One region of the Arcticibacter tournemirensis genome, then DNA from elsewhere that is predicted to be linked to it. Evidence: riboswitches for the same ligand, from Rfam matches in the RefSeq annotation. Region 1 holds a riboswitch; the other holds the start of a gene.

Region 1 (4,199 bases):
TTGGAATGAAAAGTAGGATCGGCAGAAATAGCCAGCCGCTGGCTTTCATTAAAAGCTACTCCCCATGGCGAATGAACGGCGTTGGTGGCAATCAGGATCAGCCGTTTAATACGGTCTGGCTCGGCAATAGCCCATTCCATTGCCTGCTGTCCGCCTAATGATCCGCCTATCAGCACGCTGATCTCTTCAATATCCAGATAGTCGGCAAGTATTCTCTGTACCGCTGCCAGATCCCTTGTGTTGAATTTTGGGAATGACATGTAATAAGGACTGCCAGTTTGCGGATTCTCGGAGAGTGGATTAGTAGTGCCGTAATGAGAACCTAAAATATTAGCACAAACAATATAATGATCTTTGGGATTAAAAAGGTCATTTTCGCCGAATAAGCCTTTCCACCAGTCGAGAACATCTGAATTGGCGGTAAGAGCATGACATACCCAAATTACATTGTCTCTCTTGTCGTTCAGCCTGCCGTAGGTCTGGTAAGCTATTTCGAGGTCGGGCAATACCGACCCGTCTTCCAGCTTAAAGGTCTTATTATGTGTGTATTTCTTAATATTCATCCGATGCGCGTACTGATCTTCCCCATGGTTTTTCCATGGAGAAGACGGTATATCCCTATTTTATCTTTTCGAAAGCCTGTTCGAAATCGGCCTTAATGTCGTCTATATGTTCAATACCTACCGATACTCTTAGCAGAGAAGGAGTAACTCCTGCTGCAAGCTGATCTTCATCGCTTAGCTGCTGGTGTGTAGTGGCAGCAGGTTGAATGATGAGGGTCTTAGCATCACCCACGTTGGCCACATGGCTGGTAAGTTCGAGACTATTTACAAACTGAATTGCTTTTTCTTTTCCGCCTTTTATTTCGAAAGAGAGCATGGAACCAAAACCGTTGCGCAGGTATTTCTTCGCATTAGCGTGGTAAATGCTGCTTTCTAGTCCGGGATAGTTTATTTTCTCCACCTGCGGATGTTGTTCCAGCCATTTAGCAAGTTCGAGTGCGTTATCTACGTGGCGTTGTACACGAAGCGACAGCGTTTCAAGTCCCTGAATAAAAAGAAAGGAATTGAAAGGAGAGGGGGCCGGACCAAAATCACGCAGTCCTTCTACGCGGGCGCGGATAATGAACTGAATATTGCCGAAGGGACCGCCGATGCCGAATACGTCGTTGAATACCAGCCCGTGATATCCTTCGGAAGGATCGGTAAACTGAGGATACTTTCCATTGCCCCAGTTGTAGGTGCCACCGTCGACAATGACACCGCCAATGCTGGTTCCGTGGCCGCCAATCCATTTTGTTGCTGATTCGACAACGATATGTGCGCCATGCTCCAAAGGACGGAATAAATAACCTCCAGCAGCGAAAGTGTTGTCGACAATCAGCGGCAGATCATATTTCTGTGCCAGTTGGGCAAACTTTTCGAAATCGGGGATATTAAATCCGGGGTTTCCGATAGTTTCAAGATAAAGCGCCTTTGTTTTATCGTCGATCAACGCTTCAAAGCTCTGTGGATCATCTCCTTTAGCAAACCGCGTTTCAATTCCCAGGCGTTTAAATGCGACTTTAAACTGATTGTATGTGCCTCCGTAAAGGAATGATGTGGATATAAAATTATCCCCGGCCTGGAGGATATTATTGATAGCAATGAACTGTGCTGCCTGTCCGGATGAAACAGCGAGAGCTGCAACCCCGCCTTCAAGTGCGGCTATCCTTTTTTCAAACACATCGGTGGTGGGGTTCATCAACCGGGTATAGATATTTCCAAATTCTTTGAGGGCAAAGAGGTTTGCGCCATGTTCTGAACTGGTAAATACATATGATGAGGTTTGATAAAGAGGCACAGCACGTGAACCTGTTGTTGGATCTGCTTCCTGACCTGCGTGAACCTGTAGTGTTTCGAATTTAAGATTGGATAATGACATGGTGATATTTTTATAAATGAATATAATGATTGAATTTAACCGTTCTGATATACGCTGGATTTAAGTGGGTATACCAAACTCATCTGTTTTTCACAGATGGGAAAGCTGAAGCATTAACAGCAGCAACAACAAATAAAACGGGACATTCGGAATGCGCTTTCGGAACGCAATGAATCTGAGATTGGCATAGTGGTTATGCCTTCTGAAGGACGAAAATGAATCTGATCTTTTCTCATGGTTTTAACAATTTATATGCTCCCGGTTTATTTACGGGACCAGGATTTGGCACCTTTTCCGGAACTCTTCCGGTTAGGTTGTCAGCGGGTCACAGAGCCTGATCTCTCACCGCTTCTTTATAAATCAAAACCTTTTAAGGGGTGTTTGACAGTATTGATAATGCTATCAATGGGTGCAAATATAACGGATTATGCTAAAAGTCCAAATTAAATATTGAAAGATGTGGGTTATGAGTTGTGTGTTATGAGTTGAAGGCAATGCGTTGCAGGTTACGGGTTGCATGGGAATGAATTCCAAATGTGGCCTACGTGTTGTACAACTGGTCATATTTCGAATTCATTCCTTAAACTCCGTCCAATGCTTGCTTTAAATCGGCTATGAGGTCTTCTGCATTCTCTAAACCTACCGACACCCTTAAAAGGTTAAAGGGCGTTTTGGTATCCGGACCTTCAACAGAAGCGCGATGCTCAATCAGACTTTCTACTCCTCCGAGACTGGTGGCTTGGGTGAAGAACTTTACTCGGTTTGCGACGTTCCTGGCGTCATCAGGACTGCCTTTTACCAGGAAGGAGAGCATTCCTCCAAAACCGCTCATCTGTCTGGCAGCCACTTCATGCAGAGGATGATCTTTAAGTCCGGGATAATATACTTTTTCCACTGCCGGATGTGCTTGCAGGAACTCCGCAACCTTTTGGGCGTTGGCAGCATGTCCTTTCATGCGGTAAGGAAGAGTTTTAATTCCGCGAACAGTCATATAACAATCGAAAGGAGCTGGGACAGCACCGGACAAGGCCTGGATGTTTTTAATTTTTTCCCAGAAAAAGTCTTTTCTCCGGGTAATTAAAATACCACCAAGGACATCACTGTGCCCTCCGAAGTATTTTGTGGTTGAATGCATGACTATATCAGCTCCGAGCTCAAACGGACGCTGAAAGACCGGCGTGGCAAATGTATTGTCGCAGCATACCATGATGCCGTGACGTTTTGCCAGGCGGACTACAGCATCGATATCTGTTACTTTTAAAAGTGGATTCGAAGGTGTTTCAACCCAGATGAGCTTCGTTGACGGCCTGATCGCTTTTTCGATGGCTGTGATATCCGAAAGATCTACATAATCTGCCACAAGGATCCCCTTATAAACGACATTAATGAGCGTGCGAAGCCCATGATACATGTCGGATGGCGCAATTATATGACTACCTGGTTCTAATGCCTGAAATACAGCAGAACCGGCGGCATTACCCGAAGAGAAAGCAGCTGCAGCTTCGCCCCCTTCAAGAGCGGAGAGTACGCGTTCAAGTGAGCTCCGGTTGGGATTTTCTGCCCGTGTATAGATAAATCCATGAGGATACCCGCCGTCTTCAGCTCTTTCGAATGTGGTAGAGAGCGTGATTGGCTGTATCACTGCACCTGTGGAAGAATCTACTTTATTGCCGGCATGAATAGCGATGGTTTCGAGTTTCATAATCTTTAAGAATCGCGTAAAAATACATATTAGAACACAAGACAGCAGCCGGAAATTTCATTGTTACATCAAAATGATAATGGAAGTACGGTCTTTATTGTATTTTTGCAGAGATGAATTCCGCAAATGATTTAACGATACTGATATCTGATAAAAATCTGGATCCACAGCTAAAAACTATTGCTTTGAAAGTGCAGGCTAGCGAGCGTATTTCTTTCGATGAGGGCGTGGCGCTTTACGAGAAGGGAGAACTTGCATACCTTGGTGTATTGGCTAACTTTATCAGGGAGCAGCGGCATGGCAACAAAACGTATTTCAACCGTAACTTCCATATTGAACCTACTAATTTATGTGTTTACGATTGTAAGTTCTGCTCTTACTCGCGGCTGATTAAGCAAAGAAGCGAAGGCTGGGAGCTTACTATGGAGGAAATGCTGAATATAGTGAGGAAATACGATGATCAGCCGGTCACCGAGGTTCACATTGTAGGAGGGGTGCTTCCTCAATACGATATGGCATTTTATACCGAGCTTTTTAGAAAGATCCACGAACACAGGCCCGAGCTGCATGTCAA
Region 2 (4,199 bases), 820 kb from region 1:
GCGATATCAAAAAAACTTCAATGACAAACAGATGGGGTCAATTCAGTCACTGTTTTAAGCGACAGGAAGTTCCAGCTAAAGTAATTCTTTTACAGGAAGGACAGATTTCAAGAACAATGTTCTTTATTGAAAAAGGGTGCTTGCGAACCTGGATTAATAATGATGGTAAAGACATAACAACCCAATTTTTCTTCGAGGGCGACAGAGTTGCTTCCATTGAGAGTTTTAGGGCAAATCAACCAAGTTTATATAACATTGAAAGTTTAGAGCCCTGTGTTTTACAGACTATTTCGCAACAAGACTTCCAAAATGCTCTGGAGAATTCATCTGAAATGAAAAAAGAAATGGAAGAACATCTGTTCAGGCGACTTTTACACAGCCAAAAACTTTTATATTCCTATCTTAAAAATAATCCTCAAAAACGCTACGAGGAGCTTGTTGACGACTATCCGCATATTATTCAGCGTATTCCGCAGCATTATATTGCCTCTTATTTAGGTATTACTTCTGTTTCATTAAGCCGGATACGAAACAGGCGATAAATTCATTTCTTTACAATTGTTATCGTCCGGGCGTTCGCTGCTTCTCAGTTTTGTAAAATAATTCAGACAAGATGAGAGTAGTAATAGTATTTAACCATCCCTACGAGGGAAGCTATAATAATGCAATATTAAGTTCAGTAACTAAGGGACTCCGAAAAGCAAGCCACGAAGTTGACCTTATACACCTTGATAATGATGGATTTAACCCTGCAATGTCGGCGGCTGACTTGAAAGCCTTCGTGGAACATAAACCCATTGATCCTCAGGTAATCGACTATAATAAACGTTTGGAGGAAGCTGACCATCTGATATTTGTTTTTCCGATTTGGTGGGATTTAATGCCTGCAAGAACTAAAGGTTTTATTGACAGGGTTCTATGCCCTGGCGTGGTGTATGACCACCACCCAAGAGGTTTTGGATTAGTACCACTTTTAAAAAGTTTAAAAAGTGTCACAATAATCACCACGATGAATAAGCCCCGCATAATGTATTCCCTGCTCGTCGGAAATTTGATTAGAAGAGCAATGTTGCGAAGTGTTTTTAAAACGATGGGTTACAAAAATCTAAATTGGATAAACTTTTCTTCGGTGAAATCTGTAAGCCGCGAAAAAAGAGAAAAATGGTTGATCAGTCTCGAAAATAGATTCTCAAAATTCAATTAATCCTGCGTTTCAAAACTTACCAGGAGTTAGTATCGCCTTCCCCAATGTCCTTCCTTTTTATACCTTTCAGAAATAATTTATAAAATCCTATAGAATTAGTAGAGTATTGTCTATATTTGCCCCTGTGTTATTTAACACTTATCCAGAAAGACGGAGGGATAGGCCCTGTGAAGTCTTAGCAACCTGTTGTAATACAAGGTGCTAATTCCTGTCTGCACGGAGTGCAGAAAAGATAAGTTGATATAAAACCAGACTACTGCGCATACGTCTGCTATACTATCAAACGGAAATCTTCCTTTCTTTCAATCTGAATAAGCTTATTAAAAGTAAACTTATTATGAAGATTTATTTAGACAATGCAGCAACGACCCCTTTAGACAGGGAAGCTTTTAGTGAAATGGAGCCCTTCTTTTTTGAAGGATTTGGCAATCCATCTTCCGCTCATGGTGTGGGGAGAGAAGCAAGGAAAGCTGTTGAAAAAGCAAGGGGGACCATCGCCGGACTTCTAAATGCACAACCCAGCCAGATTTTGTTTACAGCTGGGGGGACTGAGGCCGACAATACAGCGATCTGCTCAGCTATAGAATCGTCTGGTATTAAACTTGCAATAACCACTCAATTTGAGCATCATGCAGTTTTGAACACTCTGAAGTCTCTCGAAAGGGATGGAGTGATAAAACTCTTATACCTTATGCACGACGCAAAAGGCAATATTTCTCTGAAGCATCTGGAGAGTATCCTTGCCTTTCAGGAACGTGCTTTTGTTTCCGTAATGCATGGAAATAATGAAATCGGCAATTTGAATGATATAGATACAATCGCACAAATATGCAGGAAATATAATGCGTTGTTTCATTCGGATACCGTTCAGACGATGGGGCATTATGTCTACGACCTCAGCGGGATAAATGCTGATTTTATCGTAGGCTCGGCTCATAAGTTCAACGGGCCGAAAGGCGTTGGTTTTTTGTATCATGGCAACCGTACAAATCTTGCTTCAATCATCAAAGGTGGCGGGCAGGAAAATGGATGGAGGGCCGGCACCGAGAATGTTGCGGGAATTGTAGGCATGGCTAAAGCCCTTGAGATAGCATACCGCGACCTCGACGCCGACAAAAATCGTATTCTGTCGCTTAAAGCACGTATGATTGGCAGATTGAAAAGTGAGATTCCTGAAATCTCATTTAATGGAAATTCGGCCGACCCGCAGAAAAGCTTGTACACTGTTTTGAGTTTGTCTCTTCCATCGTCACCAGAGTTTTCAACGGCTCTTGCATTCCTGGATAGTCAAAATATATTTGCTTCGGGAGGCAGTGCCTGTACGAGTCATTCAACAGGTGGTTCTCACGTGTTACATGCACTGAATTATAATTTTGAACGAACAGTGATCCGGTTTTCCTTCGGTAAGTACAATACTGAACAGGATATCGATTACACAGTTGAAAAATTGGTGGGACTGTATCATAAATCAGGGCCAGAACGATTGAAGGTTGCCGGTTGAGGCAAAATCTTCGATAATAATAATCTTTCTATACTTCAATATATAAAATGAAAAATTCACCACTTCTTTTTGATGTCGCAGGGCAATCTACTTCAATTTTTAACGTCTATTCATCTACCAGTGAAATAGTATCGTGTTGTTGCCGAATGTGTTGCGCATAGTTCTCCGCTATTGCCTGAAGGGTAATAAATTAAAAATCAAGCTTTAATAATTTAATGTAATAAGACAGCGACGGTATAGTTGCTTCGTCTGGCTAGTCCTTGGCAGGACTGGGAATCTTAGTAATTAAAATTTTGAAAATACTACAATGAAAGTAAAAATACTGTTTCTTATATTCTTCCTGGCTCTTCTATCCTTACACAATTCGAGTGCCCAGGAAAGGACAATCTCTGGCAGTGTCAGAGAGCGGGGCGTGGGTGATCCCCTGATAGGCGTTAATATTTCATCCAACAAAGGTGCGAAAGCGATCACCAACGAAAGCGGGGCTTTTAGAATCCGGGTCAACACGGGTGATACGCTTAGTTTTACCTATCTGGGATATCAGTTACAACGTGTGGCAGTCACCACGGAAACCACGCCTCTCACAGTCTATCTCTCTGCCTCAAGTAATTCGCTTAATGAGGTGGTTGTTACGGCCCTGGGTGTCAGCAAAGCGAGAAAATCCCTGGGGTATGCAGTGCAGGAGATTAAATCGGGAGCCGTGTCTACCGCAAAATCGACTAATCTGGTGAATGCGTTGTCCGGAAAAGTCGCCGGCGTTCGCGTTACCAATTCACAGGGTAATATGGGTTCATCCAGGATCGTAATCAGGGGTGAAACTTCCATCAGCAATAATAATCAGCCATTGTTTATTGTTGATAATGTTCCTGTGGATAATTCACAACTGGGAGCAGGAGGAAGCCGTGATTATGCCAACGCCATTTCAGACCTTAATTCTGAAGATATTGAATCGATAAGCGTCCTTAAAGGACCTACCGCAGCTGCTCTATACGGTTCGCGTGCTGCCCATGGTGTGGTGCTCATCAAAACAAAATCCGGCCGTAAGAAGGAGGGTTTGGGAATTACATTGAACTCCAATAACGTTTTTGATAAGCCCCTGGTGCTGCCGGAGTATCAGGATGTTTTTGGACAGGGAGCAAACGGGCAGTTCAGTTACGTGGATGGAAACGGGGGCGGCCTAAACGATAACGTCGACGAAAGCTGGGGGCCGAAGATGGACGGGCGCTTGATACCCCAGTTTGGCTCCAACGGGGTTCCCGTGCCTTTTGTTCCTCATCCCGATAATGTAAAAGACTACTTCGAAACCGGGTTTCTCACAGATAATGGTATTTCTATAGCTGATGCTGCCGACAAGTATAACTACAGGGTGTCATTTAACAATTCGCATCAAACGGGGATAACGCCGAACACAAAGTTGAATAAAAGAAATGTGTCGTTTAATACTTCCTTTAAGCTTGATCCGCGTTTAACACTTACCACTACCGGTAATTATTT

The links. A riboswitch is a leader RNA that binds a small molecule or an ion and turns the genes downstream of it on or off. The one in region 1 is predicted to bind S-adenosylmethionine.
Region 2: linked by a shared signal. The riboswitch ahead of BDE36_RS17420 (cysteine desulfurase family protein) and the one ahead of BDE36_RS14065 (O-acetylhomoserine aminocarboxypropyltransferase/cysteine synthase family protein) in region 1 are both predicted to bind S-adenosylmethionine.

The regions. Positions count from the first base shown of each region.
Region 1 covers NZ_VFPL01000001.1:3,333,379-3,337,577, reverse strand. The annotation lists gene BDE36_RS14070 (homoserine O-acetyltransferase family protein) at 1-563, opposite strand, end outside; gene BDE36_RS14065 (O-acetylhomoserine aminocarboxypropyltransferase/cysteine synthase family protein) at 619-1,923, opposite strand; SAM riboswitch class I at 2,169-2,285, opposite strand; gene BDE36_RS14060 (trans-sulfuration enzyme family protein) at 2,504-3,625, opposite strand; gene mqnE (aminofutalosine synthase MqnE) at 3,739-4,199, shown strand, end outside.
Region 2 covers NZ_VFPL01000001.1:4,152,782-4,156,980, reverse strand. The annotation lists gene BDE36_RS17430 (Crp/Fnr family transcriptional regulator) at 117-542, shown strand; gene BDE36_RS17425 (NAD(P)H-dependent oxidoreductase) at 614-1,204, shown strand; SAM riboswitch class I at 1,340-1,443, shown strand; gene BDE36_RS17420 (cysteine desulfurase family protein) at 1,542-2,705, shown strand; gene BDE36_RS17415 (SusC/RagA family TonB-linked outer membrane protein) at 3,013-4,199, shown strand, end outside.